DNA from 4 places in the Janthinobacterium sp. GMG2 genome. Region 1 is predicted to be linked to each of the others. Evidence: predicted binding sites of a transcription regulator. Region 1 holds the regulator's gene; each other region holds the start of a gene.
The links. The regulator sigma-54, encoded in region 1, starts transcription at its own class of promoters, with help from an activator protein. The targets are predictions, from matches to a motif close to TGGCANGNAANCTGCTTT.
Positions count from the first base shown of each region.

Region 1 (7,591 bases):
GCGATTAATGTTGCCAAGGAGTTCGCCCTTGCAAGGGCGAACCGTTACGCAGGCACGCAGCAGTGCTGCGTGAATTCCCTGCGGCACCAACGACTCGCCATGAGTGGCGATTAATGTTGCCAAGGAGTTCGCCCTTGCAAGGGCGAACCGTTACGCAGGCACGCAGCAGTGCTGCGTGAATTCCCTGCTGCACCAACGACTCGCCATGAGTGGCGATTAATGTTGCCAAGGAGTTCGCCCTTGCAAGGGCGAACCGTTACACAGCCACGCAGCAGTGCTGCGTGAATTCCCTGCTGCACCAACGACTCGCAATGAGCGGGGATTAGCAATGTAGGTCGGATTAGCGGGGCCGCCGAGGCGGGGCAAGGCCCCGCGTAATCCGACAACATGGTTGACGTGTGCAGCAAAGAAATACCACAGTCCAAATTGCAATAATTTGTAAAGATAATTGCCTTGGAGCAGAGTGCCGATCTTTATTGTATGATCGGGCTATGCATATCGTCCTTATCACCGGAATATCCGGCTCCGGTAAATCCGTCGCGCTCAATGTGCTGGAAGATACCGGCTATTATTGTGTCGACAACCTGCCACCGGCCTTGCTGCCCAGCCTGGTGCAAACCCTGCTCGACGAAGGTACACCGCAACTGGCCGTCGCCGTCGATGCGCGCAGCGCCGAGTCGCTCGTCAGCCTGCCGCACAATGTGGCGCTGCTGCGCGACCAGGGGCACGACGTCAAGGTCATGTTTTTGACGGCCACCACGCATTCGCTGGTGGCGCGCTTCTCGGAAACGCGGCGCAGCCATCCGCTGTCGCACGAATTGCGTCCGAATCAGAATCCGGCCAGCCGCCGCACCCTGATCGAGTGCATCTCGGAAGAGCGCGAACGCCTGTCGGCCATCGAACAGCTGGGCCACGTGATCGACACGTCCGAACTGAGCGCCAACAAATTGCGTGCCTGGATCAAGGATATGATCGCTTCCGAACGCGCACCGCTGACCCTGTTCTTCGAATCGTTCGCCTTCAAGCTGGGCGTGCCGCTGGACGCCGATTTCGTCTTCGACGTGCGGGCCTTGCCTAACCCGTATTACGACCTGGCGCTGCGCCCACTCGATGGCCGCGACGCGCCCGTGATCGCCTTCCTCGACGCGCAGCCGAGCGCGCTGGAACTGCTGGCCGACATCCGCGCCTTCATCGAGAAATGGCTGCCGTCATTCAAGTCCGACAACCGTAGCTACCTGACGGTGGCCCTCGGTTGCACGGGCGGCCAGCACCGCTCCGTGTACATGGCGGAACGGCTGGCGCAATACTTCGGCCCCAACGAGCGCGTCGTACTGCGCCACCGCGAACGCTCCTAGTTAATTCAGGTGGCGCAGCGGATGCGCTGACGCCGGCCAGACCGGTGCGAAAAAGCGCGCCACCATGGCAGCGTCGACCTCGTCCAGGCTGGCAGGATTCCAGCGCGGCGCATTGTCCTTGTCGACCACCAGCGCGCGCACGCCTTCGAGCACTTCGCCATGCTCGAAATTGTGGCGCACCACCGTGCGCTCCAGACGCAGACAATCGGCCACGCCCAAGTGAGCCCCGCGCTGCAGCAATTCCAGAGTTACCGACATCATCAAAGGCGAGCGCAGGCGCATGGCCGCCAGCGCCTTGCTGGCGAACGCGCTGTCGTCCTGCGCCAGCGAGGCCATGATGGCCGCCACGGAACCCGCGCCGAAGTGACGGTCCAGCGCCGCGCGCGCCGCCGCCAGCGAGGAGATACCCGCCTCGGCCTGGAACGGCGCCGCCAGCGCCTTGATGGCCACCGGCAAGGCCTCGCCCGGCGTTGACTCGAACAGGGCCAGCAGCGCCCCCATCTGCGCCTCGGGCAGGTAGACATCGGCCAGGTCCGTGTACAGGGCGTCGGCCGCGCTGATCGTCAAGCCCGTCAAGCCCAGGTACAGGCCCAGCTGGCCGGCCAGGCGGGACAGGAAATAGCTGCCGCCCACATCGGGGAACAAGCCAATATTGACTTCCGGCATGGCCATGCGCGTGCGGCCCGTGACGATGCGCAGGCGGTTGCCGGGCCCGGCTTGCGCCACGCCCATGCCGCCGCCCATCACCACGCCATCCATCACGGCGATATACGGTTTCGGATAGAAATGGATCACATGATTTAACGCGTATTCTTCCGTAAAGAAATCTTCCAGCAAGGCGCTGCCGCCTTGCGGTGTGGCCAGGCCCGCATCGTAGAAGAAACGGATGTCGCCGCCGGCGCACAGTGCTTTCTCGCTGCTCGATCGGATCACGACGGCGTCCACCTGCGGATCGTCGCGCCAGGCCAGCAGGGCCGCGCTCAGGGCGCGCACCATCTCCAGCGACAGGGAATTCAAGGCTTTCGGACGGTCGAGCACGATATGGCCCGTGCGGTTGCGGATGGAAGTCTGGACGAAGTCGCTCATGGCAGGCGTGAAAAAAGTAAAAGTACAAACATTCTAGCGCCTGCGCGGGGAACATTGTGTTCAAAAGGTAGGGGCGCAAAAAAGGGCGCAATGTGCGCCCTTAGTTGATCACAACTGCTGGAAGCGGGTGGCCTTAAACGGCGACGACGGCGTCTTCCTCGGAGTTGTCTGGCAGATGCTTGATCGCCTCTTTACCGTGCCCTTGCACTTTGGTTTTGTATTTCATCACTTGCCTATCGAGCTTGTCGATCAGGGCATCGATCGCGGCATACAGGTCTTGTGCCAGGCTTTCCACATAGACGGTTTTGCCACTTAAACGCAGGTTGACTTCGGCCTTTTGACGTTTTTCTTTCTCTTTGAGGTTATCCACGGTCAGAATCACGGCGATATCGATAACTTGATCGAAATGACGTTTCACGCGTTCCAGCTTCGTTTGTACGTATTCACGGATGGCTGGTGTCACTTCGAGATGATGTCCGCTGATGGTGAGATTCATACACACTCCTAAAGATGATCGGGTTCGTGCGGTCCATCCTATCCGGCCCGCAGAGGAACCGAAAAAAACTTACAAACACTTACGCAGGCTCACTGGCGGAATTTTCAACGCTTCCCGGTATTTGGCAACAGTACGTCGCGCAATCACCATGCCTTGTTCCCCCAGCATGTCCGCAATCTTACTGTCGGATAAAGGATTTTTAGGGTCTTCTGCTCCTGTCAGTTGCACGATCAATGCCCGTATCGCCGTCGATGACGCTTCGCCCCCCGCTTCGGTGGCGACGTGGCTACCAAAGAAATATTTCAACTCGAACATGCCGTGCGGGGTCAGCATGTACTTTTGAGTTGTTACCCGCGAGATAGTACTCTCGTGTAAACCCAGTGTATCAGCTATTTCACGGAGCACAAGGGGGCGCATGGCAACGGCCCCGTGCGAGAAAAAGTTCTTTTGTCTTTCTACTATTGCCTGTGCCACGCGCAGGATCGTGTCGAAACGCTGGCGCATATTCTTGATCAGCCACTTGGCTTCCTGCAACTGTGCGCCCATGGCGCCCTCGCCCTTGCCCTGCTTGAGCAGGTTGGCGTACATGGCGTTGACGCGCAGGCGCGGCATGACGTCATTGTTCAGGGTCACTTGCCAGCCATTGCGCGCGCGCTTGACGACGACGTCGGGCACCACGTAATCGGACACGTCCGAGGCGAACACGGCGCCCGGATGCGGATTGCACTGGCGAATCACCGTCTGTGCTTCGCGCAAGTCTTCATCGTCGCAATCGAGGGCTTTTTTCAGCTTGTTGAAATCGCGCTGGGCAAACCAGGCCAGGTGCTTTTCCACGATGACGAGCGCCATGCGCCGCGTCACCATGGCGATGTGCGGCAAGCGCTTGATCTGCAGCGCCAGGCATTCGGACGCATTGCGCGCGCCCACGCCGGGCGGATCGAAACTTTGCAGCAGCGACAAGGCCGTACGCATCTCGTCGGCGTCGATTTCCAGCTCTTCCGGCAGGCGCGCCAGGATGTCGTCGAGCGACTCTTCCAGGTAGCCATTGTCGTCGAGCGCGTCGATGATCAGCTCGACCAGCGCGCGGTCGCGCAATTCAAGCACCGTCACGCGCATCTGCTCCATCAGGTGTTCGCGCAGGGTGCAGTGATGGGCCTCGAGTTGCGGGCGGGAATCTTCGTCGTCGGGCGCCTTGCCCCGGCTCGCCTCGCTCCAGTCGCTGTCGCCGCCATCCGCCGCGGCCGGACCCTCGCCCGCCTCGCCGTCAAAGGTTTCCGCTTCGGCTGGCGCCGCGGGCGCCTCCTGGCCTGGCGGCTGGGGCGGCGCTTCGGCCGGCGCCGCCGTGGAACTCAAGGCCCCGTCCGACAGCAGGCGCAGCGAACGGTCGAGCGGATCGTCGAGGCGCTCGAGCAGGGGATTGTCCGTCAGCAGTTGCTCGAGTTCCTGGTGCAATTCCAGGGTCGACAATTGCAACAGGCGTATCGATTGCTGCAACTGCGGCGTCAGTGCCAGGTGCTGCGAAGTGCGCAGCTGCAATGATTGTTTCATTGGCTTACATGCGGAAGTGTTCGCCCAGATAGACCCGGCGTACCGACTCGTTCGCGATGATGTCGTCGGGGCGTCCCGACGCCAGTACCGAGCCCTGGTTGATGATGTAGGCACGGTCGCAAATACCCAGCGTCTCGCGCACATTATGATCGGTGATCAGCACGCCGATATTGCGCTCCTTCAAGAAGCGCACGATGCGCTGGATCTCGATCACGGCGATCGGATCGACGCCGGCGAACGGTTCATCGAGCAGCACGAAACGGGGATCCGTGGCCAGCGCGCGGGCGATTTCCACGCGGCGGCGCTCGCCGCCCGACAGGGACAGGGCCTGGTTCTCGCGCAGCTTTTCAATCTGCAAATCGGCCAGCAGCTTATCCAGGCGCTCCTCGATCTCGGCCTTCTTCAAAGGACGGCCTTCGACGGTCTGGATTTCCAGCACGGCGCGGATATTGTCTTCCACCGTCAGCTTGCGGAAGACGGACGCTTCCTGCGGCAGATAGGACAGGCCCATCTGCGCGCGGCGGTGGATCGGCAGGCTGGAAATGTCCACGCCGCTGATGTCGATGCTGCCGCCGTCCGACGGCACCAGGCCGACGATCATGTAGAACGAGGTGGTCTTGCCGGCGCCGTTCGGGCCCAGCAAACCCACCACTTCGCCGCATTCGACTTGCAGCGAGACATCATGCACGACTTGCCGCTTGCCATAGGTTTTTTGCAGACCGCGAACGATCAGGGTGCTGCCGCAACGAGTATTGTCCATTATTTCTTTCCTGGCGCAGGCGTGGCCGGCGCTTTCTCCGCTTCCGGCGCCTTGGTCTTCGGCTGGATCACCATGCGCACGCTGCCGCCATCGGAGGTGCTGGTGCCGCTGTCGGAATTTTCCATCTTGAATACTTCCTTGCGGCTGTCATACGAGATGAAGGCGCCATTGGCCACGTCCGTCACTTTCGTGCCTTCCAGGCGCGTCAGCTTGGCCTTGGAAAACAGTTTCACCACTTCCGTCTTGTTGTCGTATTCCACGCGCTCCGCTTCGCCTTCGACCCACAGGTCGCCCGCGCCATCGCGCTTCTGGCGGAACGTGGCCAGCTTGCCGGGATCGGCCCAGAAGGTGATGAACTGATAGCCTTGCGGGTCTTCCGTGATCAATGCCCGGCCCGCCTTCATGGTCAGGGTGCCCTTGACCAGCACGACGTCGCCCGTCAGGGTACGCACCTGCTTGACGTCATCGACGTGGCCGCTGCGTGCCGTGATGACGGCTTCCTTCTCGGAATCGGCTTTCTCGGCATGCGCCACGCCCATGATGGCCAGCGAAAATACGGTCAACAGCAAGATGTTCTTCATAGTATGGTTTCCTTGTTTCATTCTGTCATTTTGCCGCCGCGGCAGGGCGCGGTTTCGGCGGGAGGACCATGCGCAGCGCATTCTGCACTTCCACCACGCCCGTGGCGTTATTGGCTTTCATGCCGATGCCATTGAGGCGCGAGGTGCCCGTCAGGATATCGACAGGCACGTCCGTTTCCATTCTTTCCTCGTCCGGAAACACCGTCAGCGCTTCCGTCCTGACCGTCAGGTTCTGCGCCTTCGGACTGGCCGCGCGGTCGATCACGACCTTGCGGTGCAGTTGCAGCCTGGTATTGTCCTGGTCGATATGCGCCAGTTCCGCATTCATGTTCAACGGCGGCATGCCGGGCGTGAGCTTGCGCACGAAGGGCTGGTCGATATCGGACGAATCGTCGGCCGGATAATGCGTGAGCTTGGTGCCCGACACGATATAGCTGGGCTTACCCGTCAAATCCATGCGCACCAGGCTGAAATTGGTGATGAAATAATCGGGCTCATCCAGATGCTTGCTGGCCTTGATGTCCTGGCTGTTCTTGTTCATCACTTCGAGCAGCCAAAAGCTGGCCAGCGCGACAACAACCGCACCCAGCAGGGTAAAAATCGTGCGCCAGCGATGGGCGCCTCCTGGCTTACGCATAGGGTTTCACTCTTTCCAATATCACTGGCGGCAAGGTGCGCCTCACTCCAGGAACGGCGCCATGACGCGCGCATAGTTGTCCTGGGCGCGCAGCAGGAATTCGCAGATCTCGCGCACCGCGCCGCGGCCGCCGCCGGCCTGCGTCACATGGTGCGCCAGGTCCTGCGCTTCCGGACGCCCGCCCGGCACGCTGACGGCAAAACCGACGCGTTTCAGGATGGGCGCATCGATGACATCGTCGCCGATATAGCCGCATTGCTCTTCCGTCAAGCCCGTCAGCGCCAGCAGTTCGCGAAATGGCGTCAGCTTGTCGTGACCGCCCTGGTGCACATGGGTAATGCCCAGGTCTTGCGCGCGGCGTGCCGTAATGGACGAGCGGCGCGCGCTGATGATGGCCGTCTGCACGCCCGATTCCTGCAGCAGCTTGATGCCCAGGCCATCATACACATTAAACGTTTTCATCATCTCGCCATCGGGGCCGAAATGCAGGCTGCCGTCGGTGAGCACGCCATCGACGTCAAAGATCATCAGTTTGACCTTGGCCGCGCGCGCCAGGTTGTCCGCCACGCTGTCCATCAGATCACCTTCGCTTGCGTCAGGTCATGGATATGCAGCGCGCCCACCAGCTTGCCGTCGGCATCGACGACCAGCATCTGGTTGATGCGGAACTGCTCCATCACGGCCACGGCATCGACGGCCAGGCGTTCGGGCGCGATGCTGCGCGGCTGCGCATGCATGACGTCGCGGATCGCCACTTGCGTGAAATCCTGCACGCGCTCGAACATGCGGCGCAAGTCGCCATCCGTAAACACGCCCACGGGGCGGTTGTCCGCGTCGACGATGGCCGTCATGCCCATGCCCTTCTTCGTCATTTCTTCCAGCGCCTGCAGCAGGGATGCCTCTACCGGCACTTTCGGCACCCTTTCGCCGCTGCGCATGACGTCATGCACATGCGTGAGCAGGCGGCGACCCAGGGCGCCGCCCGGGTGCGAGCGGGCGAAATCTTCTTCCTTGAAGCCGCGCAAGTCGAGCAAGGCCACGGCGATCGCGTCGCCCAGGGCCAGGGTGACGGTGGTGCTGGCCGTCGGCGCCAGGTTCAGTGGGCAGGCTTCTTTCTCAACAGAAATA
Region 1 covers NZ_JAXAWA010000003.1:608,607-616,197, reverse strand. Annotated here, with positions in the region: gene hprK (HPr(Ser) kinase/phosphatase) at 1-8, shown strand, start outside; gene rapZ (RNase adapter RapZ) at 492-1,355, shown strand; gene SKZ59_RS14875 (enoyl-CoA hydratase/isomerase family protein) at 1,356-2,441, opposite strand; gene hpf (ribosome hibernation-promoting factor, HPF/YfiA family) at 2,575-2,937, opposite strand; gene SKZ59_RS14865 (RNA polymerase factor sigma-54) at 3,007-4,485, opposite strand; gene lptB (LPS export ABC transporter ATP-binding protein) at 4,490-5,245, opposite strand; gene lptA (lipopolysaccharide transport periplasmic protein LptA) at 5,245-5,826, opposite strand; gene lptC (LPS export ABC transporter periplasmic protein LptC) at 5,852-6,463, opposite strand; gene SKZ59_RS14845 (KdsC family phosphatase) at 6,506-7,039, opposite strand; gene SKZ59_RS14840 (KpsF/GutQ family sugar-phosphate isomerase) at 7,039-7,591, opposite strand, start outside.

Region 2 (7,591 bases), on a different contig from region 1:
GAACGCCTGAAAAATGTTCAGGGCAAGGCGCATTGCCGCAGGCAGTACGAATAGTACGACCAGGCAATGCAACGCGGCCATGGACTTTTTCTCAGGTGTTCTTAAAACGAGTATTGGGCGCTGACACCCAGCAGCCAGTTACGTCCTGGCGCCGCTTCATAGTAGCGCTTGTTGCTGTCGCCGACGATGACGGAGCCCACGTAGGTCTTGTCGAAAAGATTGTTCAGGCGGGCAAATTCCTTGAAGCGCCAGTTCCCCACGTTTTGTTTGGCGTTGAAGCGCGCATTGAACACCGTGTAGCCGGGCGCCGGTTTTTCGATGTTGCTGTCTTCCGCGTAGACCTGGTTGCTGGCCACGCTTTCCAGCGCCGCGCCAAAGCGGTCGAGCTTATCTTTCCACGCCAGTTCCGCGAACAGGTTGGCGCTGGGCACGCCAGGCAAACGGCTGCCTTCGCGCACGCTGCCAAACGCCTGGTCATACACGGCGTGCAGGCTGGTCAGTGCTACTTTTGCCGTGAAACCATATGGCAAGTTTGAGTCCAGCGACACTTCCATACCTTGGCGCAAGGTTTTACCTGCATTGCGATAGCTGGTGCGCCCGCCGCTGGACTTGTCGACCACCAATTCGTCGTTGGTCTTGATCTGGAACACGGCCGCGTTTACGTGGGTGTTGTTGGCGATTCTCGCCTTGATGCCTGCTTCCAGGTTGGTGCTGGTGGCCGGTTTCAGCTGGTAATTGAAGCCGCCACCCGTGCCCGAGTAAAACAGTTCATTCAAGGTAGGCGCCTCAAAACCGCGCGCGGCGCTGGCGTACACGTTGACGTTCGGCGTCAGTTTATACAGCAGACCCAGCACCGGTGTCGTGTGGCTGAACTCGAGGCTGCCGCTGTCGTTCCCATTGCTGAGATAGCGGTCGTTCACCGACACTTTCATCTTGCTGTAGCGCACACCTGCGCTCAGCAGCCATGGGCCGCTTTGCCATTCCGCCTGGATATAGGGATCGAGGCTGGAGACGACATTCTGCTCGTCGCGGCGCAGCTTGCCTTTCACGCCAAACGTGTTGCCGATGTAATTTTCATAGCCGGTGCGGTCATCGCTGGAGCGGCCGTAATCGATGCCGATGGTGGTGCTCAGCTTGCCGCCGGCCAACTGGTTCACGTGCAGCCAGTTGGTATCGATGCCGTAGAACTCACGCTGGAAGTCGACCACGCCGCCTGAATGGCTGGGCGGTGCCTGGAAGCCTTTGGTAAAAGCCTGGTACTGGATCACGTCGCGGTTGCCGCCATACACCATCACATGCAGGCGGTCGTCGCCGAACGACTGTTCATAGGTGGCGCCGATTTGCTGGTGGTCGATGCTCTTGCGCGTGTTGTAGCGCTCGGCCAGGGTGCGCTTCGGGTTTTGCGTGTCGTTCGCATCGGTTTCGCCAGCGCGCGGGTCGCGGGCAAACGTGGCCCAGGTGGCGCCCAGCGGATCTTGCGTGTTGCCTTGGTGCAGGCTGTTGGCAACGATGGTCAGCTTGCTGTCCGCATTGGGCTTGACGGTGATCTTGCCGAACGCCTGTTCGCGCGTGGCGGCGCTGTGGTCGCGGAAACCGTCCGTGCGGAAGCGCGAGCCGTCGAGCACGTAGCCGATGCCGCCTGCCTGGCCTTGCGCCGTCAAGTCCACTTTGTTGGTGCCGTAGCTGCCGCCCACCACATTCAATTCGACGGACGGAGGATTTTGCCCATCCTTGGAAAACAGCTGGATCACGCCGCCCGAGTGGTTGCCGTAGATGGCAGAAAACGGTCCGCGCAGCACTTCGATGCGCTCGGCCGTATCGAGGTTGAAGGTGGCGGCCTGGCCTTGGCCGTCGGGCATGCTGGCAGGAATGCCATCGCTGATCAGTTTGACGCCGCGCACGCCAAAGGCCGAGCGTGCGCCGAAGCCGCGCGACGAGATCTGCAAGTCTTGCGCATAGTTCTGACGGTTTTGCACGACCAGGCCCGGCACGGCGGCCAGCGCTTCTGACGCGTTGACGCGGATTTGGCCATCCTGGATGCGGGCGCTGTCGACGACGTCGATCGAGGCCGGCACTTCCTGGCTGGGATGGGCGATGCGGCTGCCGCTGACGACCACCGTATCCATCAGTTGCCCGTTGGCCGGGGCAGCTGTCTCGGCGGCAAAGACGTGGGGGGCGAGGGTAGCGCTGCCGGCGACAAACAGGCTGGCGATGGTGTTCAGGCGGAAACGGTGCTGCATGCGGATTCTCCAATGTGAATAAAAGCCTGCTTGGTCGCGTGCGCGGCGCAGGTCTGCATCTGTGTATCAAGCAATATGCCTGCCATGTCTCCATTGGTGGGCTGAAATTATACGCGTGTCAGTGGCACGGCGTTTGCATACAGCAATTATCAGATGCGCCGATGCCGCGCGCTTTTCCTGTGTTTTGCCATCGAAAGGTGATTATGCCCAACTTCTTCTCGCGCTTGCGCCAGGTGTGCTGGCTGCTGCCAGCGCTTGCCTGCACCTCCCTCCAGGCCGCTCCATTTGCTTATGTTCCCAATGAAAAATCGGGCACCTTGAGTGTAATCGACACGGCGACCGATCAGGTCGTGCGCCAGATTGCAGCCGGCAAGCGTCCGCGCGGCATCGCCGCCGACCCCACCGGGCGGCAATTGTTTGTCACGGATGCGGCCAGCAGCGCCTTGCTGCTGATCGATAACGCTGGCGGCGCCCCCCTGCGCACGGTGGCGCTGGGCAAGTCGCCCGAAGGCGTCAGCGCTTCGCAAGACGGTCATTACGTGGCCGTGGCCGTCGAGGAAAACAATAGCGTGGCCTTGCTCGATGGGCAGACGGGCGTCTTGCTCGCCGATATCAAGGTGCGTGGACGCAATCCGGAACATGCCGTTTTCAGCCCCGATGGGCGCTGGCTGCTGGTCAGCGCGGAAGAGGCTGAACAAGTCGATGTCATTGATGTGGTGCAACGCCGCCAGGTGGCGTCCATCGCCGTGGGATTGCGCCCGCGCGGCATCGGTTTCAGTCCGGACTCGGGCCGCGCCTACGTGGCGTGCGAACTGGTCAATGCCGTCTACGTTATCGACATGGCCGCGCGCAAGGCCATCGCCACCATTCCCGCTGGCAAGAATGCAAACGGCATCGTGGTCCATCCCAGCGGCAAGCAGGTGTATGTCTCGAACGGTATCGATGGCACGGTGATGGTGATCGACACGGCCAGCAACGAGGTCACGGCCACCATTCCCGTCGGCAAGCGCCCGTGGAACATGGCCATCACGCCCGATGGCGCCAAGCTGTACGTGGCCAATGGCCGTTCGAACAGCGTTTCCGTCATCGACACGGCCAGCGCGCGCAAGGTGGCCGATATTGCTGTAGGTGAATTGCCATGGGGCGTGGTGATTCGTTAATGGCACAGGAACAGGTGTTCCAGTCTGGTACACCTGTTCCATTGTGCAGCGGCTCAAGCCCGGGCATGCGCTGAAAAGCACACCGGTATTGACGCTACGCCCTTGTAACAAGGGTAAAAGCGGCTAAGTTTGTAGTGGGATGCCGAGCTGGCACGGCATTTGCGGAAGACTCCGTGTACTCACCCCATCTGTACCAGGACGTTTGATTTTAATTACAGCAATTCCATTCTAATTAACCCGATAGAGGACGACATGAATCTCGCAGACATCAGCAAACTGGGCGTAGCCAATCCCTTCAAACAACGCTATGACAATTACATCGGCGGCAAATTCGTTGCCCCGGTAAAAGGTGAATACTTTCCTAACATCACACCGATCACGGGCTTGCCATTTTGCGAAATCGCCCGTTCCACGGCGGAAGATGTCGAGCTGGCCTTGGACGCCGCCCATGCCGCCAAGGATGCCTGGGGCAAGACTTCGCCTGCGGAGCGCGCCAATATCCTGAACCGCATCGCCGACCGCATCGAACAGAACCTGAGCCTGATCGCCACGGCGGAAACCATCGATAACGGCAAGCCGATCCGCGAAACGATGAACGCCGACATTCCGCTGGCCATCGACCACTTCCGTTATTTTGCCGGTTGCATCCGCGCGCAGGAAGGTTCCGTCGCGCAAATCGATGCGGAAACCTATGCCTATCACTACCACGAGCCGCTCGGCGTCGTGGGCCAGATCATCCCGTGGAATTTCCCGATTTTGATGGCTGTGTGGAAACTGGCGCCAGCCCTGGCCGCCGGCAATTGCGTCGTGCTCAAACCGGCCGAGCAGACCCCGGCTTCCATCATGGTGTTGATCGAGCTGATCGGCGATTTGCTGCCGCCGGGCGTGCTGAACATCATCAACGGATTCGGCCTGGAAGCGGGCAAGCCGCTGGCCTCGAGCAAGCGCATCGCCAAGATCGCCTTCACGGGCGAAACGGGCACGGGCCGCTTGATCATGGGTTATGCCGCGCAAAACCTGATTCCCGTCACCCTGGAGCTGGGCGGCAAGTCGCCGAACATCTTCTTTGAAGACGTGATGGATGCGGACGACGAGTATTTCGACAAGTGCCTGGAAGGTTTTGCCATGTTCGCGCTGAACCAGGGCGAAGTCTGCACCTGCCCATCGCGCGTGCTGATCCAGGAATCGATCTACGAAAAATTCATCGAACGCGCCTTGAAGCGCGTGGCCGCCATCAAGCAGGGCAATCCGCTCGACTCGTCCACCATGATCGGCGCGCAGGCGTCGCAGGAGCAGCTGGAAAAAATCCTGTCCTATCTCGACATCGGCCGCCAGGAAGGCGCCGAAGTGCTGGCCGGCGGCGAGCGCAACACGCAGGCGGGCGACCTGGAAGGCGGCTACTACGTGCGTCCGACCGTGTTCAAGGGCAACAACAAGATGCGCATTTTCCAGGAAGAGATTTTTGGACCGGTCGTGTCCGTGACCACTTTCAAGGATGAGGCCGACGCGCTGGCGATTGCCAACGATACCTTGTACGGCCTGGGCGCCGGCTTGTGGACGCGCGACGGTTCGCGCGCCTTCCGCATGGGACGCGCCATCCAGGCGGGCCGCGTGTGGACCAATTGCTACCACCTGTATCCAGCCCACGCCGCGTTCGGCGGCTACAAGCAATCGGGTATCGGCCGCGAAAACCACAAGATGATGCTCGATCACTACCAGCAAACGAAGAACTTGCTGGTGAGCTATAGCCCGAAAGCGCTGGGCTTCTTCTAAACCGGTACACGCGCCGCACCTGTCAATCCAGGCGCGGCGCGCAGAAAGGGATGCCATGAGTGCAGCAATTGCCCGGGTGGTCGCCACCGATGCGGCGCTGGAAATGATGGACAAGTTGCGCCAGCGTCACGGCCCGCTGATGTTTTTCCAGTCGGGCGGTTGCTGCGACGGCAGCGCACCCATGTGCTATGCGCTGGGCGAGTTCGATGTCAGCGACACCGACATCTATCTCGGCAATTTGAATGGCACACCGTTCTACATGGGACTCGAGCAATTCGAGTACTGGGAGCATACCCAGTTGATTATCGATGTGGTCGATGGCAATGGCGGCATGTTTTCACTCGACAACGGCACGGGCAAGCGCTTCTTGACGCGCTCGCGCCTGTTCACCGATGAAGAGTGCGCCTTGCTGCATGCCCAGCCGCATGAACACCGCAAGACTTGACACACACATACTAATAAAACAGAGGGAGATGACTGTGCAGAAAAAAATCATGGGGATACTCGTCGGTTTGGGTTTGGCATCGCTGGCCCAGGCGGCCGACGTGGGCAATGTCACCAATGCCATGCTCGACAGCACGGCGAAGAATCCGGCCAGCGTCCTGTCGTTTGGCATGGGCACGCAGGGCCAGCGCTATTCGCCTTTGACGCAGATCAATGACAAGACCGTGGCCAAGCTGGTGCCGGCCTGGTCGTTCTCGTTTGGCGGTGAAAAACAGCGTGGCCAGGAATCGCAGCCGCTGATTCATAACGGCAAGATGTTCGTCACGGCATCGTATTCGCGCATCTTTGCAGTCGACTTGAAAACGGGCGCCAAGCTGTGGAAGTACGAGCATCGCTTGCCAGACGGCATCATGCCCTGCTGCGACGTGGTCAACCGTGGTGCGGCCCTGTACGGCAACCTGGTGATTTTCGGCACGCTCGACGCCTATCTGGTGGCGCTGGACCAGAATACGGGCAAGATCGTCTGGAAAGAAAAAGTCGACGATTATGCGGCCGGCTACTCGATGACGGCCGCGCCGCTGATCGCCGAAGGCTTGCTGCTGACGGGCGTGTCGGGAGGCGAATTCGGCATCGTGGGCCGGGTCGAAGCGCGCAACCCCATGACGGGGGACCTCGTGTGGAGCCGTCCGACGGTAGAGGGCCACATGGGCCACCGCTACGACAAGGATGGCAAGGCGATCGACAATGGCGTGTCCGGCACCGCGAACAAGACGTGGCCGGGCGACCTGTGGAAAACGGGCGGCGCCTCGACGTGGATGGGTGGTACCTATGATCCGCAAACCAAGCTCGCCTACTTTGGCACGGGCAACCCGGCGCCATGGAACAGCCACTTGCGTCCCGGCGACAATCTGTACTCGTCGTCCACCGTGGCGCTGGACGTGAAAACGGGCCAGATCAAGTGGGCGTATCAAAACACGCCGAACGATGCCTGGGATTTTGACGGCGCCAACGAATTCGTCACCTTCGACATGGATGGCAAGCGCTACGGCGGCAAGGCCGACCGCAACGGTTTCTTCTATGTGATCGACGCCAATACGGGCAAGTTGCAGAACGCCTTCCCGTTTGTGAAGAAAATCACATGGGCCAGCAGCATCGACCTGAAGACGGGCCGGCCCAACTTCATCGCCGCCGGCCGCCCCGGCGACCCGACCAAGGGAGAGGAAGGCAAGAAGGGCACGACCGTGTTTGCCGCACCGGCTTTCCTCGGCGCCAAAAACCAGATGCCGATGGCCTACTCGCCGCAAACCAAGCTGTTCTATGTGCCGGCGAACGAATGGGGCATGGATATCTGGAACGAGCCGATCAGCTACAAGAAGGGCGGCGCTTTCCTCGGCGCGGGCTTCACCATCAAGCCCTTGTTTGATGACTATATCGGCGCCATGCGCGCCGTCGATCCGAAGACTGGCAAGATCGTCTGGGAAATCAAGAATAACGCGCCGCTGTGGGGTGGCGTGATGAGCACGGCCGGTAACCTGGTGTTCTACGGCACGCCGGAAGGTTTCCTGAAAGCCGTCGATGCGAAGACGGGCAAGGAACTGTGGAAATTCCAGACGGGCTCCGGCGTCGTGGCGCCGCCCGTCACGTGGCAGGATGGCGACACGCAATATGTGGCCGTCGTATCAGGCTGGGGTGGCGCGGTGCCGCTGTGGGGCGGCGAAGTGGCGAAGAAGGTCAACTTCCTGGAACAGGGCGGTTCCGTGTGGGTCTTCAAGCTGGCATCGAAGTAACGGGGTGAAGCACCCGGGCCACACGGATGGGTGTCTCCCTGTCTGCCGGGTGCTTTCTTTTTGCTGACGGCCCAGGCCGTCAGTTTTTTGTTTACCTGGATGACAGATACGCATACTTGCGGTCAAAAAATGAACACTGTCAGTGGCGATTGATCCGCCGCTGCACACGTTCAATACGCTTTTTTTC
Region 2 covers NZ_JAXAWA010000011.1:1,610-9,200, forward strand. Annotated here, with positions in the region: gene SKZ59_RS27815 (TonB-dependent receptor) at 102-2,240, opposite strand; gene SKZ59_RS27820 (beta-propeller fold lactonase family protein) at 2,444-3,400, shown strand; gene adh (aldehyde dehydrogenase) at 3,653-5,173, shown strand; gene SKZ59_RS27830 (DUF779 domain-containing protein) at 5,229-5,618, shown strand; gene SKZ59_RS27835 (PQQ-dependent methanol/ethanol family dehydrogenase) at 5,647-7,404, shown strand.
Region 2: the regulator sigma-54 is predicted to act here: its motif matches at 2,363-2,380, upstream of SKZ59_RS27820 (beta-propeller fold lactonase family protein).

Region 3 (7,591 bases), on a different contig from region 1:
TATCCCGGTTTTTGCGATACCATCGGCCCCGCTTACAGGGCGCTGATCGGTTTGAATTTATTGAAGAATTTCCGCCGCGACTTGAAACAGCGCCTGGCGGGAATCGCTGGCTGTACCCATTTGACCGAACTGGCGCAAGTCTTGCCGACTGCGACGGTTCAGGCATTTGCCGGCGATGTCTGGTCGACCCGTGACGGTGAGAATGCTGACTTGTCGCATGAAAAGCCGTTTCAACTCGACAAATGCCACGCCCTGCGCACCGATGGCGGGGCGGTGGCACAGTATTACCCGCGCTGGGTAGCCAAAGCGTGACCCCGGCGCTCTGTTTTTCCTGTTTTTTTTGCACCACTAACCGTATTTTTACAAATCAGTATCAGAAGGGAAGCCAGCATGAAAATCCATGAGTATCAAGCCAAAGAAATCCTCCGGCAGCACGGAGTGACGGTACCACGCGGTATTCCGTGCATGTCCGTCGAAGAAGCCGTCAAGGCTGCGGAAACCCTGGGCGGCCCGGTATGGGTTGTCAAGGCGCAGATCCACGCAGGTGGTCGCGGCAAGGGCGGCGGAGTGAAAGTGGCAAAATCGATCGAACAGGTCAAGGAATACGCTGACCAGATCATGGGCATGCAGCTGATCACGCACCAGACCAGCGCCGAAGGCCAGAAAGTCAACCGCCTGCTGGTGGAAGAAGGCGCCGACATCAAACAAGAACTGTACGTTTCGCTGGTCACCGACCGCGTCACCCAGAAAATCGTCCTGATGGCTTCGTCCGAAGGCGGCATGGACATCGAAGAAGTGGCCGAGAGCCACCCTGAGAAGATCCACCACGTCACCATCGATCCAGGCACCGGCCTGACCGATGCCCAGGCAGACGACATCGCCGCCAAAATCGGCGTGCCTGCCGGTTCCATCGCCGACGCCCGCGTCAACCTGCAAGGCCTGTACAAAGCGTACTGGGAAACCGATTGCTCGCTGGCCGAGATCAACCCGCTGATCGTTACCGGCAGCGGCAAAGTCATCGCCCTGGACGCCAAGTTCAACTTTGACCCGAACGCCCTGTTCCGTCATCCGGAAATCGTCGCCCTGCGCGATCTGGACGAAGAAGATCCAGCTGAAATCGAAGCGTCGAAATTCGACCTGGCCTACATTTCGCTCGACGGCAACATCGGTTGCCTGGTGAACGGCGCCGGTCTGGCCATGGCCACCATGGACACCATCAAGCTGTTCGGCGGCGAGCCAGCCAACTTCCTGGACGTCGGCGGCGGCGCCACGGCAGAAAAAGTCACCGAAGCGTTCAAGATCATGCTGAAAAACCCAGGCCTGAAAGCCATCCTGGTGAACATTTTCGGCGGCATCATGCGTTGCGACGTGATCGCTGAAGGCGTGATCGCCGCAGTGAAAGCCGTCTCGCTGAACGTACCGCTGGTCGTGCGCATGAAGGGCACCAATGAAGACCTGGGCAAGAAGATGCTGGCCGATTCCGGTCTGCCTATCATCGCAGCCGACACCATGGAAGATGCAGCCAAGAGCGTCGTTGCCGCTGCTGCCGGTCAAGCTTAATTAAGGAATCAACATGTCCATTCTGATCAATAAAGATACCAAAGTCGTTACCCAAGGGATTACCGGCAAGACCGGCCAGTTCCACACCCGCGGTTGCCGCGACTACGCGAACGGCAAAGCTGCCTTCGTGGCAGGCGTGAACCCGAAGAAAGCCGGCGAAGATTTCGAAGGCATTCCTATTTTCGCTAACGTGACCGAAGCGAAAAAAGAAACCGGCGCCAACGTTTCCGTGATCTACGTACCGCCAGCAGGCGCGGCAGCGGCGATCTGGGAAGCTGTCGAAGCTGAAATGGATCTGGCCATTTGCATCACCGAAGGCATTCCTGTCCGTGACATGATGGCTCTGAAAGACCGCATGGCTAAAGCCAACAGCAAAACCTTGCTGCTGGGCCCTAACTGCCCAGGCCTGATCACGCCAGACGAAATCAAGATCGGCATCATGCCAGGTCACATCCACAAGAAGGGCCGTATCGGCGTGGTGTCCCGTTCGGGCACCCTGACCTATGAAGCAGTGGGTCAATTGACCGCACTGGGTCTGGGCCAATCGTCGGCAGTCGGCATCGGCGGCGACCCGATCAACGGTCTGAAGCACATCGACATCATGAAGATGTTCAATGACGATCCAGATACCGACGCGGTCATCATGATCGGCGAAATCGGTGGCCCGGACGAAGCCAACGCGGCTTATTGGATCAAAGACAACATGAAAAAACCGGTCGTTGGCTTCATCGCTGGCGTCACCGCTCCTCCAGGCAAGCGCATGGGCCACGCCGGCGCGCTGATCTCGGGCGGTGCCGATACGGCACAAGCCAAGCTGGAAATCATGGAAGCTTGCGGCATCACCGTGACCAAAAACCCGTCGGAAATGGCGCGTCTGCTGAAAGCCATGCTGTAATTTTCAGCCTGGTTCATGCAGTACAAAAAAGGAGCTTCGGCTCCTTTTTTTTGTCCGCAAGACAGGCCAATTCCCGGCCTGGGCGGACGGCGCTGGTCCGAACCCGCCCAAATGCGTCGCTTTTCTTTCCAGGCGTACCGCCGCTGCCCGGGCGCGCCGCTGGCATGGTGCTTGCACCATGCACGGCACGAGCAACGCACAATGGGAGGATACGATGCGCGCGCAAAGCGGTTTTACCCTGATAGAACTGATGATCGTGGTGGCCATCGCCGGCATCCTGGCGGCCGTGGCCATTCCCCAGTACGGCGACTATACGATGCGGGCCAAGGTCAGCAATGTGCTGGCGGCCGCTGCGCCGCTGAAGACTGCCGTGGCCCTGTGCGTGCAGGAAAATGGCGGCGAGGCGGCCGCCTGCAGCACGCCGACCCCGGCCGTGCCCAGCGCCATCCCCGTGTTCAGTGCCACGCGCGAAGTGGCCAGCGGAAAGGTCGACAAGGGCAATATCGAGCTGACCCTGGCGGCCGACCTGGGCACCGGTATCGGTGGACAAACCGTGACGATGACCATGAAGCCGGGCACCAGCAGCCTGACCTGGTTCAATAGCACCACCGTGACGAATCCGGCAGCGAAGGAAGCGATTACCAAAAGCAACATTCCCGACGTGACATCGACGCTGTAGGTGGCGCTTGCCAGTTGGGTATCAGACGATTTTTTGCCGGTCCGCGATCAGCGCTTCATACGTGAGGTTTTGCAGCAGGGTGTAGTGGGTCGGTTCCAGGTCGATGAATTGCACGCCGTACGTATGAATTTCAGCTACCCCGGTGGCGTGGCCATTCGACGGCTTGCCCACGCTCACGTTCTGGATGCGGGCGCGCGTGTTGACGCGCATCTGATGCTTGTTCGGCTGCACCAGCAGGGTAAAGCTCAGCGCCACGCCTTCGTCATCGGGCGTAAGCATGCTGGGCGCCTCGATCAGCGCGCCCGAGACGCTGAGGTTGACGATGAACACGGGCACGGCCGCCACGTCGCGGTAGCTCAGCTGCGCCGGAATGTCCACCTTGACGCGCATGGCCGTGCGCAGACTGGTGCCCTGGATGGCATCGGGAAAGCTCAGGTGGACATAGTTGAGCGGGCGGCCGAAGATGCGCAGCACGCTGCAGGAAAACGAACAGACGGTGACACCGGAAAACACGCGGATAGTCAGTTTGTCGCCCTCGTTGAGGACAATGGACGCACCGTTTTCCATGGGAATCTTGACGATCAGGTACTCGTCTTTCACATAGCCGATGACGGTCGAGAAATGCTGGATGGGTTTGATGGTGCGGTGCGTGATGAACTGGATGCGTCCCCCCACCTGCAGATTCATGGCCTCGAAGTCGAAGTCCTGGAGCTTGGTTTCCGCGGCGGGTCTGTTGCTTGTCATGCGATGCTCATGTGGATATGGACGACTCGCAGTATGCATGATTTCTTGATGAAAAAGCATTTATATCAATGAAATTCATTTTTACATCGAAAGTGCCATGGGCACATGCCGGTGCGTGGTGCAGGCTTTACAATGGGATCAATATTGACGAATGTAAATCTTATGCCGCGCAGCTACTTCTGGACCATGTTGTTCCTGATCTTGCATCAAATCGACGCTGCCTATTGGAAAGAGTGGGAGATGTTTCATCTGCCGGGCGGCGTGCAGGGTTTTCTCGTGTTTAACCTGGCGGCGATTACCGTGGTGCTGGCCGGTTACCGGCACGTGCTGCTGGCCACCGCGCGGGCGCCCCTGTACGCTGGTGTCTGCGCCGCGCTGGGCGTGGGAACGTTCCTGATCCACGCCGGCTTCGCACTGGCAGGGCTGGAACAATTCCACTTGCCCCTGTCCATGGCCATCATCGTACTGTGCCTGGCCAGTGCCGTCTGGCTGCTGCGCGACTTGCGCCGCGTCCAGGGCCATCTTGCGCGCTAGGCAAAATAATTACACCTCGGCGTGCCAATCGCCCGACTTGCCGCCATGCTTTTCCAGCACGCGCACATTCGTCATGACCATGCCGCGGTCGACGGCCTTGCACATATCGTAGATCGTCAACAAGCCGATTTGCACGGACGTGAGCGCTTCCATTTCCACGCCCGTCTTGCCCGTCGTATCGACCTGGGCGCGGCAGTGCACGCTGTTGGCCGCTTCATCCACTTCAAAATCGACGGTGACGCGCGTGAGGGCCAGCGGGTGGCACAGGGGGATCAGGTCGCTCGTGCGCTTGGCGCCCATGATGGCGGCGATGCGGGCGATGCCCAGCACGTCACCTTTCTTGGCGTTGCCGGAAATGATCAATGCCAGGGTGGCCGGCTGCATGCGGATGGTGCCGGCGGCCACGGCGCTGCGCCGCGTGTCTTCCTTGCTGCCCACATCGACCATATGGGCCTGGCCCGTGGCGTCGAAATGGGTCAGTTCCCCGGCGGGGGCTTGCTTGTCTGCTGTTGTCATGGCGTCAAAATAGGTAAGAAAAGGGAAGCGCGGCACGCCCTGTCACGACCTCATGCCACTGGCATGACGCGTGGGAATGGGCGCCGCTAACAAGGTATGATAGCACCCGTGAATTCAAAAACTCCCCTTCCGATCATCGTTGAAAACGCCGCTGCGGCATGGCTGCGCGGCTCCCGGCGCGCGTCCGTGCTGGCTGCCTTGTGGCTGGCGGCGCCCTGTGCGCTGGCGCAAACCTATACGTCCGCGCCAGCGGTGCCGGCCGCCAGCGTGGCGGCCAAGCCGGGAAGCGGCTGGACGCCGCTGGCCGTGCCGTCGGCGCCGAACCTGCCGAACCTGGGTGACACGTCGCGCGAAGACCTGTCGCCGGCGATGGAGCGCAAGATCGGCGAGGAAATCATGCGCGGCATCCGCGGCGACCGCGACTATCTCGACGACGCGCCCCTGCTCGAATACCTGAATACCTTCGGCAACGCGCTCGTGGCGGCACGCCCCAGCGTGCGCGGCGAAACGAATTACGACTATTTCTTCTTTGCCGTACGCGATCCCCAGTTGAACGCGTTTGCCTTGCCCGGCGGCTTCATCGGCGTGCACTCGGCCCTGGTGCTGGCAGCGCAAACGGAGGCGGAACTGGCGTCCGTGCTGTCGCACGAGATCGGCCATGTGGCGCAGCGCCATATCGCGCGCATGCTGGGCCAGCAGCGCCAGGATGCCCTGATGCCGCTGGCGGCCATGCTGCTGGCGGCGCTCGCTTCGCGTGCAGGCGGCGATGTGGCCATGGGCGTGTTTGCCGCCGGCCAGGGCCTGGCCATCCAGCGCCAGCTCAATTTCGGCCGTGACGCCGAACGCGAGGCGGACCGTATCGGTTTCCAGATCATGGGCGAAGCCGGCTTTGACACCACCGGCATGGTGGCCTTCTTTGGCCGCATGCAGGCGGCCAGCCGCTCGTACAGCGACTTGATGCCCGCCTATCTGCAGACCCATCCGCTGACGACGGAGCGCATCGCCGACATCCAGGCGCGCATCCGCGAGCAGCCCTACAAGCAGCGTGCGGACAGCCTGAGTTTCCATCTGGCCCGTGCGCGCGCCCGCGTGCTGCAGGATGAAAGCGTGCAAGGCCTGTTGAACGCCAAGGCCGTCTTCAAGACGCAGCTGGAGCAGCAAAGCCGCTTCCAGGTGACGGCCGCCCATTACGGTTTGTCCTTTGTCGCTGTCAAGCAGGGCAAGCCGGCGGAGGCGCAAAAGGAACTCGATGCCGCCAATGCGGCCCTGCACCAGCCGGTCGGGCCGAATGTATTTACCTCGGGCGGCACGCAGGCGCCCAATTCCTTGCTGACGGCGATGGGGCTGGAAGTGCTGTTGATGCCGGCGCAAAAGAAGGAAGTGGCGCAGCAAGCCCTGAAGGCGGCGGACGCTGCGCGCCAGCAATTTCCCCTCTCGCGCGGTATTGCCCATCAGTATGCGGAAGCGCTGATGGCTGCGGGCAAGCTGGAGCAATCGACCGTGTATTTGCGCGAGCAGGTGCAGCTCTACAAGGAAGAGCCGGAACTGTACGATTTACTGGCGAAAGCCTATGCGGACCAGGGCAAGATGACCTTGCAGCACATGGCGCTGGCTGAATCCTACGTGCTGCAGGGCGCCACCATGGCCGCGCTGGACCAGCTGACGATCGCCCGCAAATCGACGGACGCGACCTTTTATGACCAGGCCGTGATCGATGCGCGCGAGCGTGAACTGCAGGAAAAGCGCCGCGAGCAGATCAAGGACCAGAAGGGCTAGTTTTTATCGGCTTGCGGCGCCCGCTGGAAGCCGAAGGTCTGCGGCACGGAGTCATAGCCCAGCGGCTGCACGGCGATCTCCTTGCTGTCATGCAATAACATCAAATTGCCTTGAGCATGCTCCAGCCAGGCTAGCAGGGTCTCGTCGCTCAAGGCCAGCCCATCAACGCGCAGCGACGCCAGCACTTGCGCCATGTCGCGGTCGTCGACCTGCGCCACGATATCGGCGTGGCGCAAGATCAGCGCGCCGTTGTCGCACAGGTAAACCTGCTCGATTCTCGATAGTGGCGCGCCCGTCTGCAAGACAAAACCGTGTTGCGGGTCGCTGCGGGCGATGTACGGCGTCGCTTCCAGGTTCACATACACGCGCTGCGGGCCATTCTGGAAAAACCAGCAGCCGCGTTCATCCTGGGCGTAATTGCGGTTGATGAAATTCAACAGGGCCGCGTGGGCGATCTTGTCGCCGGGCAGTTGTTGCTGTTGCGCCTGCTGGTCGCGCATGCGCCAGTGGCCGCGCGCGTCCAGGCCCAGCCAGCCGTAGCAGTGGGGTACGTTCGGCCATTTGACCAGGGCTTGCTTGACGAGTTCATCCATGTGTAGCGTTTTCCGTGTGAGTGCGCGCACCGCCAGCGTGCCAGCTTTGCGGTGCGAACGGCGCCATGTTGCCGTTTTCAAAGAAGGAAAGCAGCCGTTGCGGCAGCCAATACAAGCTTCCCGGCAGCTTGCCAGCGGCAAAGCCGACGTGGCCGCCGTGGCGCGGATACTCGAGCGTGACCTTCGGCGCGGCGCTGCGCGGCAAGAAGCGCCCGGGCAGGAAAGGATCGTTTTGCGCATTCAGCACCAGGGTCGGCACGGTGATATCTTGCAAGACGTGTTTGGCGCTGGCGC
Region 3 covers NZ_JAXAWA010000001.1:257,676-265,266, forward strand. Annotated here, with positions in the region: gene SKZ59_RS01135 (DUF2889 domain-containing protein) at 1-312, shown strand, start outside; gene sucC (ADP-forming succinate--CoA ligase subunit beta) at 391-1,560, shown strand; gene sucD (succinate--CoA ligase subunit alpha) at 1,574-2,455, shown strand; gene SKZ59_RS01150 (pilin) at 2,634-3,134, shown strand; gene SKZ59_RS01155 (flagellar brake protein) at 3,156-3,878, opposite strand; gene SKZ59_RS01160 (DUF6713 family protein) at 4,041-4,412, shown strand; gene moaC (cyclic pyranopterin monophosphate synthase MoaC) at 4,422-4,928, opposite strand; gene SKZ59_RS01170 (M48 family metalloprotease) at 5,196-6,704, shown strand; gene SKZ59_RS01175 (DUF2946 family protein) at 6,701-7,297, opposite strand; gene SKZ59_RS01180 (YheT family hydrolase) at 7,290-7,591, opposite strand, start outside.
Region 3: the regulator sigma-54 is predicted to act here: its motif matches at 2,616-2,633, upstream of SKZ59_RS01150 (pilin).

Region 4 (7,591 bases), on a different contig from region 1:
GACGCCGGGGCAGGGCGCCGTCTTCAGCTTCAGCATTCCCGCGCAGGCGGCCGAGGCGCCGCTGCAGGTGCCCGTGCCGCAGCCCGTGTCGCCGGCGCCCGAGGCGCGGCCGGCACTGCGGGCGCAAGATTTGCTGCTGTTGACCGGGGAAGAGCGCGCCGCCTTGCTGGTGGCGCTGCGCGAATTGAACCTGGCCAGGGTGGCGCAGCTGCTGGCGGCCCTGCCCGCAGTGGCGGCGCCGTTGCTGGCGCCGCTGCAAGCCATGCTCGAGCAGCATCAGTACCGCCAGCTGTGCGACTTGCTGGAGAATGAAGGCGTGCTGGCGCACGCTTGAAAGTGTGGGCTGACAACATCGGATTCGCTGAAAAGAACGACTAAGTAGCGCCGATGGATGGTGCTAAATTGCAATAAAGATTATGATGATAGTACGTAGTTCATCGCAAAGAAATGTCTTGTCCAGCGTGGCAACCGACCGCCGCGCCTCATCCAAAGCTGAGAGAACTGCTACATGCATCGCGATTTTTCGGAAGTGAACTCGAAGGGCGAAGTACTGATCGTTGAAGATACGCCGGCTTCGCTGAAGCTGTTGAGCGATTTGCTGGGCGGCGCCGGCTATGCCGTGCGCCAGGCGCCGAACGGTGAACTGGCCCTGTGGACGGCCCAGGCGCGCCCGCCCGAGCTGATTCTGCTCGACGTGCGCATGCCCGGCCTCGACGGCTTTGAAGTGTGCCGTCGCCTGAAGGAGATACCGTCCCTGTGCCAGGTGCCGGTGATCTTTCTGTCGGCCCAGTACGATACGGACGACAAGGTGCGCGGCTTTGCGCTGGGCGCCGTCGATTTCATCGCCAAGCCCTTCCAGGCCGAGGAAATCCTCGCCCGCACCGACGCCCATGTGCGTCTGGCGCGGGCGCAGCTGCAGCTGGCGCAGGAGCGCGCCAACCTGGAACGGAGGGTGGCCGAACGCACGGCCGAACTGGAACAAGTGGCCAGCACCCTGGCGCGCGAAGTGCAGATCCGCCGCGCGAATGAAGAATTGCTGCGCCTGTCGGGCCAGGTCTTCGAAGCGACCCAGGACGCCATCCTGATCACCGATGCGGCCGGCGTCATCGTCACGGCCAATCCCGCCTTTACGCGCATCACCGGCTACGCGGCGCAGGAAGTGGTGGGCACGGACATCATGCGCCTGCACGCCGAATACACGGGCGAAGCGGTGCTGCTGGCCCTGCGCCAGGGCTTGCGCAGCAGCGGCTGCTGGTCGGGCGAGGTGCAGACGCGGCGCAAGAGCGGCGACACCTATCCCTGCCTGCTCAGTGTCTCCACGGTGCACGGGCCCGACGGCGCCGTCGTCAACTATATCGGCGTCTTCCTCGATATCAGCGAGCGCAAGGCCGAGCAGCATCTGATCGATTTCCTTTCCTACCACGATGCGCTGACCGGTTTGCCGAACCGCGTGCTGCTGCGCGAGCGCTTCGAGCAGGCGCGTGCGAACGCCGTGCGCGACAGCCAGCAGGTGGTGCTGATGTGCCTCGACCTGGACCGTTTCAAGAATATCAACGATTCGCACGGCCAGGCCGTCGGCGACAAGGCGCTGCAAGTGGTGGCGCGTTTCCTGTCCGGCTGCGTGCGCGAAGGCGACACGGTGGTGCGCCAGGGCGGCGACGAATTCCAGATCCTGCTGCAGGACGATGCCCTGCTGGGGCGTACCCTGGGGCTGGTGCAAACCATCCTGGCCGGCCTGCGCGAGGAACTCAGCGTCGATGGCGAACGCCTGGCGCTGACGACCAGCATCGGCATCGCCATGTGCCCGGCCGACGGCGACAGCCTCGATGACGTGCTGCGCCACGCCGACACGGCCCTGGTGCGCGCCAAGGAAATGGGGCGCGACCATTATGCCTTCTTCACGGAGCGCATGGGCAGCGATATCCGCGCCCGCCTGGCGATGCAGCAGCAGCTGCGCGGCGCCATCTGCCGCGATGAATTCGAAGTGCACTACCAGCCGCAGATGTGCTTGCGCACGGGTGCCTTGCTGGGCGCGGAAGCCCTGCTGCGCTGGGATAACCCGGTGCTGGGCAAGGTGCCGCCCGGCCTGTTCATCGCGCTGGCCGAGGAATACGGCTCGATCACGGCCATCGGCGAATGGGTGCTCGAAAGCGTGTGTGCGCAAATCCGCGCCTGGCACGACGCAGGCCTGGGCAGCATCAAGGTGGCCGTCAACCTGTCCGGCAAACAGTTCGCACAGGACCGCACGGTGCCTTTCGTCGAGGCGGCCTTGCGCAAATACGGCATCGCGCCCGCCTGCCTCGGCATCGAGATCACGGAAAGCACGGTGATGGGCGACCCTGACAAGGCCGTGGCGGCCCTCACGCGCCTGAAGGATATCGGCGTGGGCATTTCGCTCGACGATTTCGGCACCGGCTATTCCAGCCTCGGCTACCTGAAACGTTTTCCCATCGACGTGCTGAAGATCGACAAATCCTTCGTCGACGACGTGACCACCAGCAGCAGCGACGCGGCCATCGCCCGTTCCGTCATCTCGCTGGCGCACAACCTCGACATGCGCGTCATCGCCGAAGGCGTGGAAACGCGCGAACAGGTCGACTTCCTGACGGAACACGGCTGCGATGAAATGCAGGGCTATTTTTTCAGCCGCCCCTTGGCCGCGGAAGCCTTCACGGCCTTGCTGCGCGAACGGCGCCCCCTGGCCGTGACAGTGGCCGTGGCCTGAGCGCCGCGGTGCGGCAGATGCACCATGCCGGTGCGCCCGCCGCAGCGCGGTGCACGATTCTCACTTTTCCTTCCCCTGACGCTGGCACATATCCTGCTTAGGTAATCGCTTATTTACGCGATTGCCCCGCATGCCAGACAGCACCCGACCAGTCACGCCTTTACCTGCCAGCGCGCACGGCGCCTGGCAGGCGTACCTGCGCCTGGGCTTTGCCTTGCACGATGGCGTCAGCCGCCTCGTCGAGCGCACGCACAGCGGCCCCCTGCGCGTGCAAAAGCCCCTGTACCCGGAAGGCGGCGCCGTCTGCCACGCCATCATCATCCATCCGCCCGGCGGCGTCGTGGGCGGCGACCAGCTGGCAGTCGACGCCACAGTGGGCGAGGGCGCGCACGCCTTGCTCACGTCGCCGGGCGCGGCCAAATGGTACCGCGCCAATGGCCATGTCTCGGGCCAGCACATCGTGCTGCGCGCCGGTAGCGGCGCGGCCATCGAGTGGCTGCCACAGGAAAGCATTTTCTTCGACCAGGCCTGCGTGCGCCTGCGCCACGAAGTGGAACTGGCGCCGGACGCCCGCTATATCGGCTGCGACATCGTCTGCCTGGGCCGCAGCGCCTCGGGCGAAGTTTTCAATACGGGCAGCATCAGCCAGCAGGTGCAGATCCGCCGTGGCGGCAAGCTGCTGTGGTGGGAGCAGGGCGTGCTGGCCGCCGGCGGCGCGCTGATGGCCAGCCCACTGGGATTGGCGGGCCACACGGTGTGCGCCACCCTGATCGCCGTCGGCGCCCCCGTTCCTGCCGCCGTGCTGGCGGCCGTGCGCGGGATCGCCGTGCCGGCCGGCGCCGCGTTTGGCGCCACGCACATGAAATCGCTGGTGGTGGTGCGCCTGCTGTGCGGCGACAGCGAGGCGGCGCGCCGCGTCATGCTGGTCGCCTGGCAGCTGCTGCGCCCCGCCATGCTGGGACGCGATGCCGTCGTACCCCGCATCTGGAACACTTAATCAGGAAAGAACAAGGAAAACCATGGACCTGACTCCCCGCGAAAAAGACAAGCTGCTCATTTTTACGGCCGCGCTGCTGGCCGAACGGCGCCTGGCGCGCGGCTTGAAATTGAATTATCCGGAAGCGGTGGCCCTGATCAGCGCCGCCATCATGGAAGGCGCGCGCGATGGCAAGTCGGTGGCGCAGCTGATGTCGGATGGTACGAAGATCCTCTCGCGCGCCGACGTCATGGACGGCATCGCCGAGATGATCCCCGACATCCAGGTGGAAGCGACCTTCCCCGATGGCAGCAAGCTGGTGACCGTGCACCACCCGATACCGTAGTTTTTTGAGAAGGAGCCCCTCATGACCCCAGGCGAATACCAATTGGAAGAAGGCGAAATCAGCTTGAATGCCGGGCGCGCCACGGCCACCGTGGTGGTGGCCAACCGGGGCGACCGGCCGATACAGGTCGGCTCGCACTTCCACTTTTTTGAAGTCAACCCGGCGCTGGCTTTCGAGCGCTGGCGCGCCTACGGCATGCGCCTGAACATCACGGCCGGCACGGCCGTGCGCTTCGAGCCGGGCCAGCAGCGCACCGTGGAACTGGTGGCGCTGGCGGGCGAGCGCAAGGTCTACGGCTTCAATGGCGAAGTGATGGGCGAACTGCAAGACACACCACCGGGAAAGGATTGAGATGGCCAGCATTCCCCGCAGCGCGTATGCCGAAATGTTCGGCCCCACCAAGGGCGACCGCATCCGCCTGGCCGACACGGAACTGTTCATCGAGATCGAGCATGACTATGCGATCTACGGCGAAGAGGTGAAATTCGGCGGCGGCAAGGTGATCCGCGACGGCATGGGCCAGTCGCAGCGCTGCGCGGCCGAGGTGATGGATACCGTCATCACGAATGCCGTCATCCTCGACCACTGGGGCATCGTCAAAGCCGACATCGGCTTGAAGAACGGCCTGATCTTCGGCATCGGCAAGGCGGGCAATCCGGACATCCAGCCTGGCGTGACCCTGGCCATCGGCGGCGCCACCGAGATCATCGCCGGCGAAGGCATGATCATCACGGCCGGCGGCGTCGACACGCACATCCACTTCATCTGCCCGCAGCAGATCGAGGAAGCGCTGATGAGCGGCGTGACCACCATGCTGGGCGGTGGCACGGGACCGGCTGTGGGTACGGCCGCCACCACCTGCACGCCGGGACCATGGCATTTGCACGCGATGCTGGCGGCCGCCGACGCCTTCCCGATGAATTTGGGCTTCATGGGCAAAGGCAATGTGAGTTTGCCGCTGCCGCTGGAAGAACAGGTGCGCGCGGGCGCCATCGGCCTGAAACTGCACGAAGACTGGGGCAGCACGCCGGCCGCCATCGACAACTGCCTGTCCGTCGCGGACCGCATGGATATCCAGGTGGCGCTGCACAGCGATACCCTCAACGAGGGCGGCTTTCTCGAGCACACGCTGGCAGCCTTCAAGGACCGCACCATCCACACGTTCCACACGGAAGGCGCGGGCGGCGGCCATGCGCCAGACATCATCGCCGCCGTGGGCCAGTCCAACGTGCTGCCCTCGTCGACGAATCCCACGCGACCCTTCACCGTCAACACGCTCGACGAGCACCTGGACATGCTGATGGTGTGCCACCACCTGGATCCGGCCATTGCCGAGGACGTGGCCTTTGCCGAGTCGCGCATCCGCCGCGAAACCATCGCCGCGGAAGACATCCTGCACGACATCGGCGCCATCTCGATGATGTCGTCCGACTCGCAAGCGATGGGGCGAGTGGGCGAGGTGATCATGCGCACCTGGCAGACGGCGCACAAGATGAAGGTGCAGCGGGGCGCCTTGGCGCCCGACACGGCGCGCAGCGACAACTTCCGCGCCAAGCGCTACATCGCCAAGTACACGATCAATCCAGCCATCACGCACGGGATTGCGCACGTGGTGGGCTCCATCGAGGCGGGCAAGATCGCCGATATCGTGCTGTGGAAGCCGGCGTTTTTCGGCGTCAAGCCGTCGATGATTTTAAAAGGAGGCATGATCGCGGCCGCGCAGATGGGCGACCCGAACGCGTCGATTCCCACGCCGCAGCCCGTGCACTACCGCATGATGTTCGGCGCTTTCGGCGGCGGCCTGAAAAAGTCGTTTACGTTTGTCTCGCAGGCGGCCTACGACCTCGATATCGGGCATCAGCTGAAACTGAACAAATCCGTCATCGCCGTGAAGAACATGCGCGGCTTGCGCAAGCACGACATGATCCACAACAGCGCCACGCCGCACATGGAAGTGGACCCGGAAACCTACGCCGTGCGCGCCGACGGCCAGTTGCTCGTGTGCGAAGCGGCTGCCGTGCTGCCGATGGCGCAGCGCTATTTTCTATTTTAAGCGGGAGACAAACATGCTGACTTTGCATACCAAGTTGGGACCAGAAGACCAGCGCGCACCGTTTGCGCAATTGGTTCTGCCCTACGATCAGCGCGAAAAATGCCGGCTGCGCGCCGTGCTGTCGAATGGCGACGACGTGGCCGTGTTCACCGTGCGCGGCACGGTGCTGCGCGACGGCGAGCGCATGACGGGGCCGGAAGGGCAGGTGGTGCGGATCGTCGCCGCGCGCGAACCGACCTATCTGGTGCGGTGCGCGGATGCGCATACCCTGCTGCGCTGCGCTTTTCACCTGGGGAACCGGCACACGCAGGCGCAGGTGGGCGACGGCTTTTTGCGCATCCGCAAGGACGTCGTGCTGAAGGAGATGCTCGAAGGCTTGCAGGCGATGGTGACGGAAGAAAGCGCGCCGTTCGAGCCCGAGGCGGGCGCGTACGGCGGCGGCCATGGCCACCACGACGGCCACGGCCAGCACTTGCTGGCGCCCGTGCCGCTGCGGCAGAAGATCCACCGTCCCGGCGATGTGCCAGGCGCCGCGTGATGCAGGCCTCGGCCCTGCTGCATTTGCTGCAGTTCGCCAGTCCGGCCTTGCCAATCGGCGCCTACAGCTATTCGCAGGGGCTGGAAGCGGCGCTTGAGTCTAGCCTGGTGCACGACGCGGCCACGGCGCGCGAATGGATCGCCGAGCATCTGGCGCAGGTGGTGGCGCGCTGGGAAGCGCCTTTGTGCTGGCGCTTGATGCAGGCGTTTGAAGCGCAGGATTTGCGCGCCGTGCAGCGCTGGAGCGAGCGTTTCATCGCGTCGCGCGACACGGCGGAATTTCGCGCCGAGACGATCCAGATGGGCTATTCCTTGACCAAGCTGCTGGCCGAACTGGGCGTGGCCGACGGCGTCTTGATCGACATGCTGCAGGGACAGGCGGAAGTGGCCCTGCCTACCGCGTATGCCTGCGCCGTGGCGGCGCTGGCCATTCCGCGCGAGCAAGCGCTGCTGGCCATGCTGTTCGCCTGGGCGGAAAACCAGGTGCTCGTCTGCGTGAAATCCGTGCCGCTGGGGCAGGTGGCCGGGCAGCGCCTGCTGCTGTCGCTGCGCCCAGACCTGGAAGCTGCGGCGCTCACTGCGCAAACCTTGCAAGACGACGAGATGGGCAACTGGGCGCCCGGCCTGTCGCTGCTGTCGATGCGGCACGAAGTGCAGTACAGCCGCCTGTACCGTTCCTGAATACTATAACGAGAGACCATACTATGACTTCGATCACCTCCAATCCGCTGCGCGTGGGCATCGGCGGGCCCGTCGGCTCGGGCAAGACGGCCCTGTGCGAAATGCTGTGCAAGGGCATGCGCGAGCGCTACGACATGGCCGTCATCACGAATGACATCTACACGAAGGAAGACATGGAAATCCTGCTGCGCGCGGATGCCTTGCCGGCCGAGCGCCTGATGGGCGTGGAGACGGGCGGCTGCCCGCACACGGCCATCCGCGAGGATGCGTCCA
Region 4 covers NZ_JAXAWA010000002.1:177,075-184,665, forward strand. Annotated here, with positions in the region: gene SKZ59_RS06790 (sensor histidine kinase) at 1-334, shown strand, start outside; gene SKZ59_RS06795 (EAL domain-containing protein) at 509-2,725, shown strand; gene SKZ59_RS06800 (urease accessory protein UreD) at 2,856-3,722, shown strand; gene SKZ59_RS06805 (urease subunit gamma) at 3,745-4,047, shown strand; gene SKZ59_RS06810 (urease subunit beta) at 4,069-4,398, shown strand; gene ureC (urease subunit alpha) at 4,400-6,100, shown strand; gene ureE (urease accessory protein UreE) at 6,114-6,638, shown strand; gene SKZ59_RS06825 (urease accessory protein UreF) at 6,638-7,318, shown strand; gene ureG (urease accessory protein UreG) at 7,342-7,591, shown strand, end outside.
Region 4: the regulator sigma-54 is predicted to act here: its motif matches at 2,808-2,825, upstream of SKZ59_RS06800 (urease accessory protein UreD).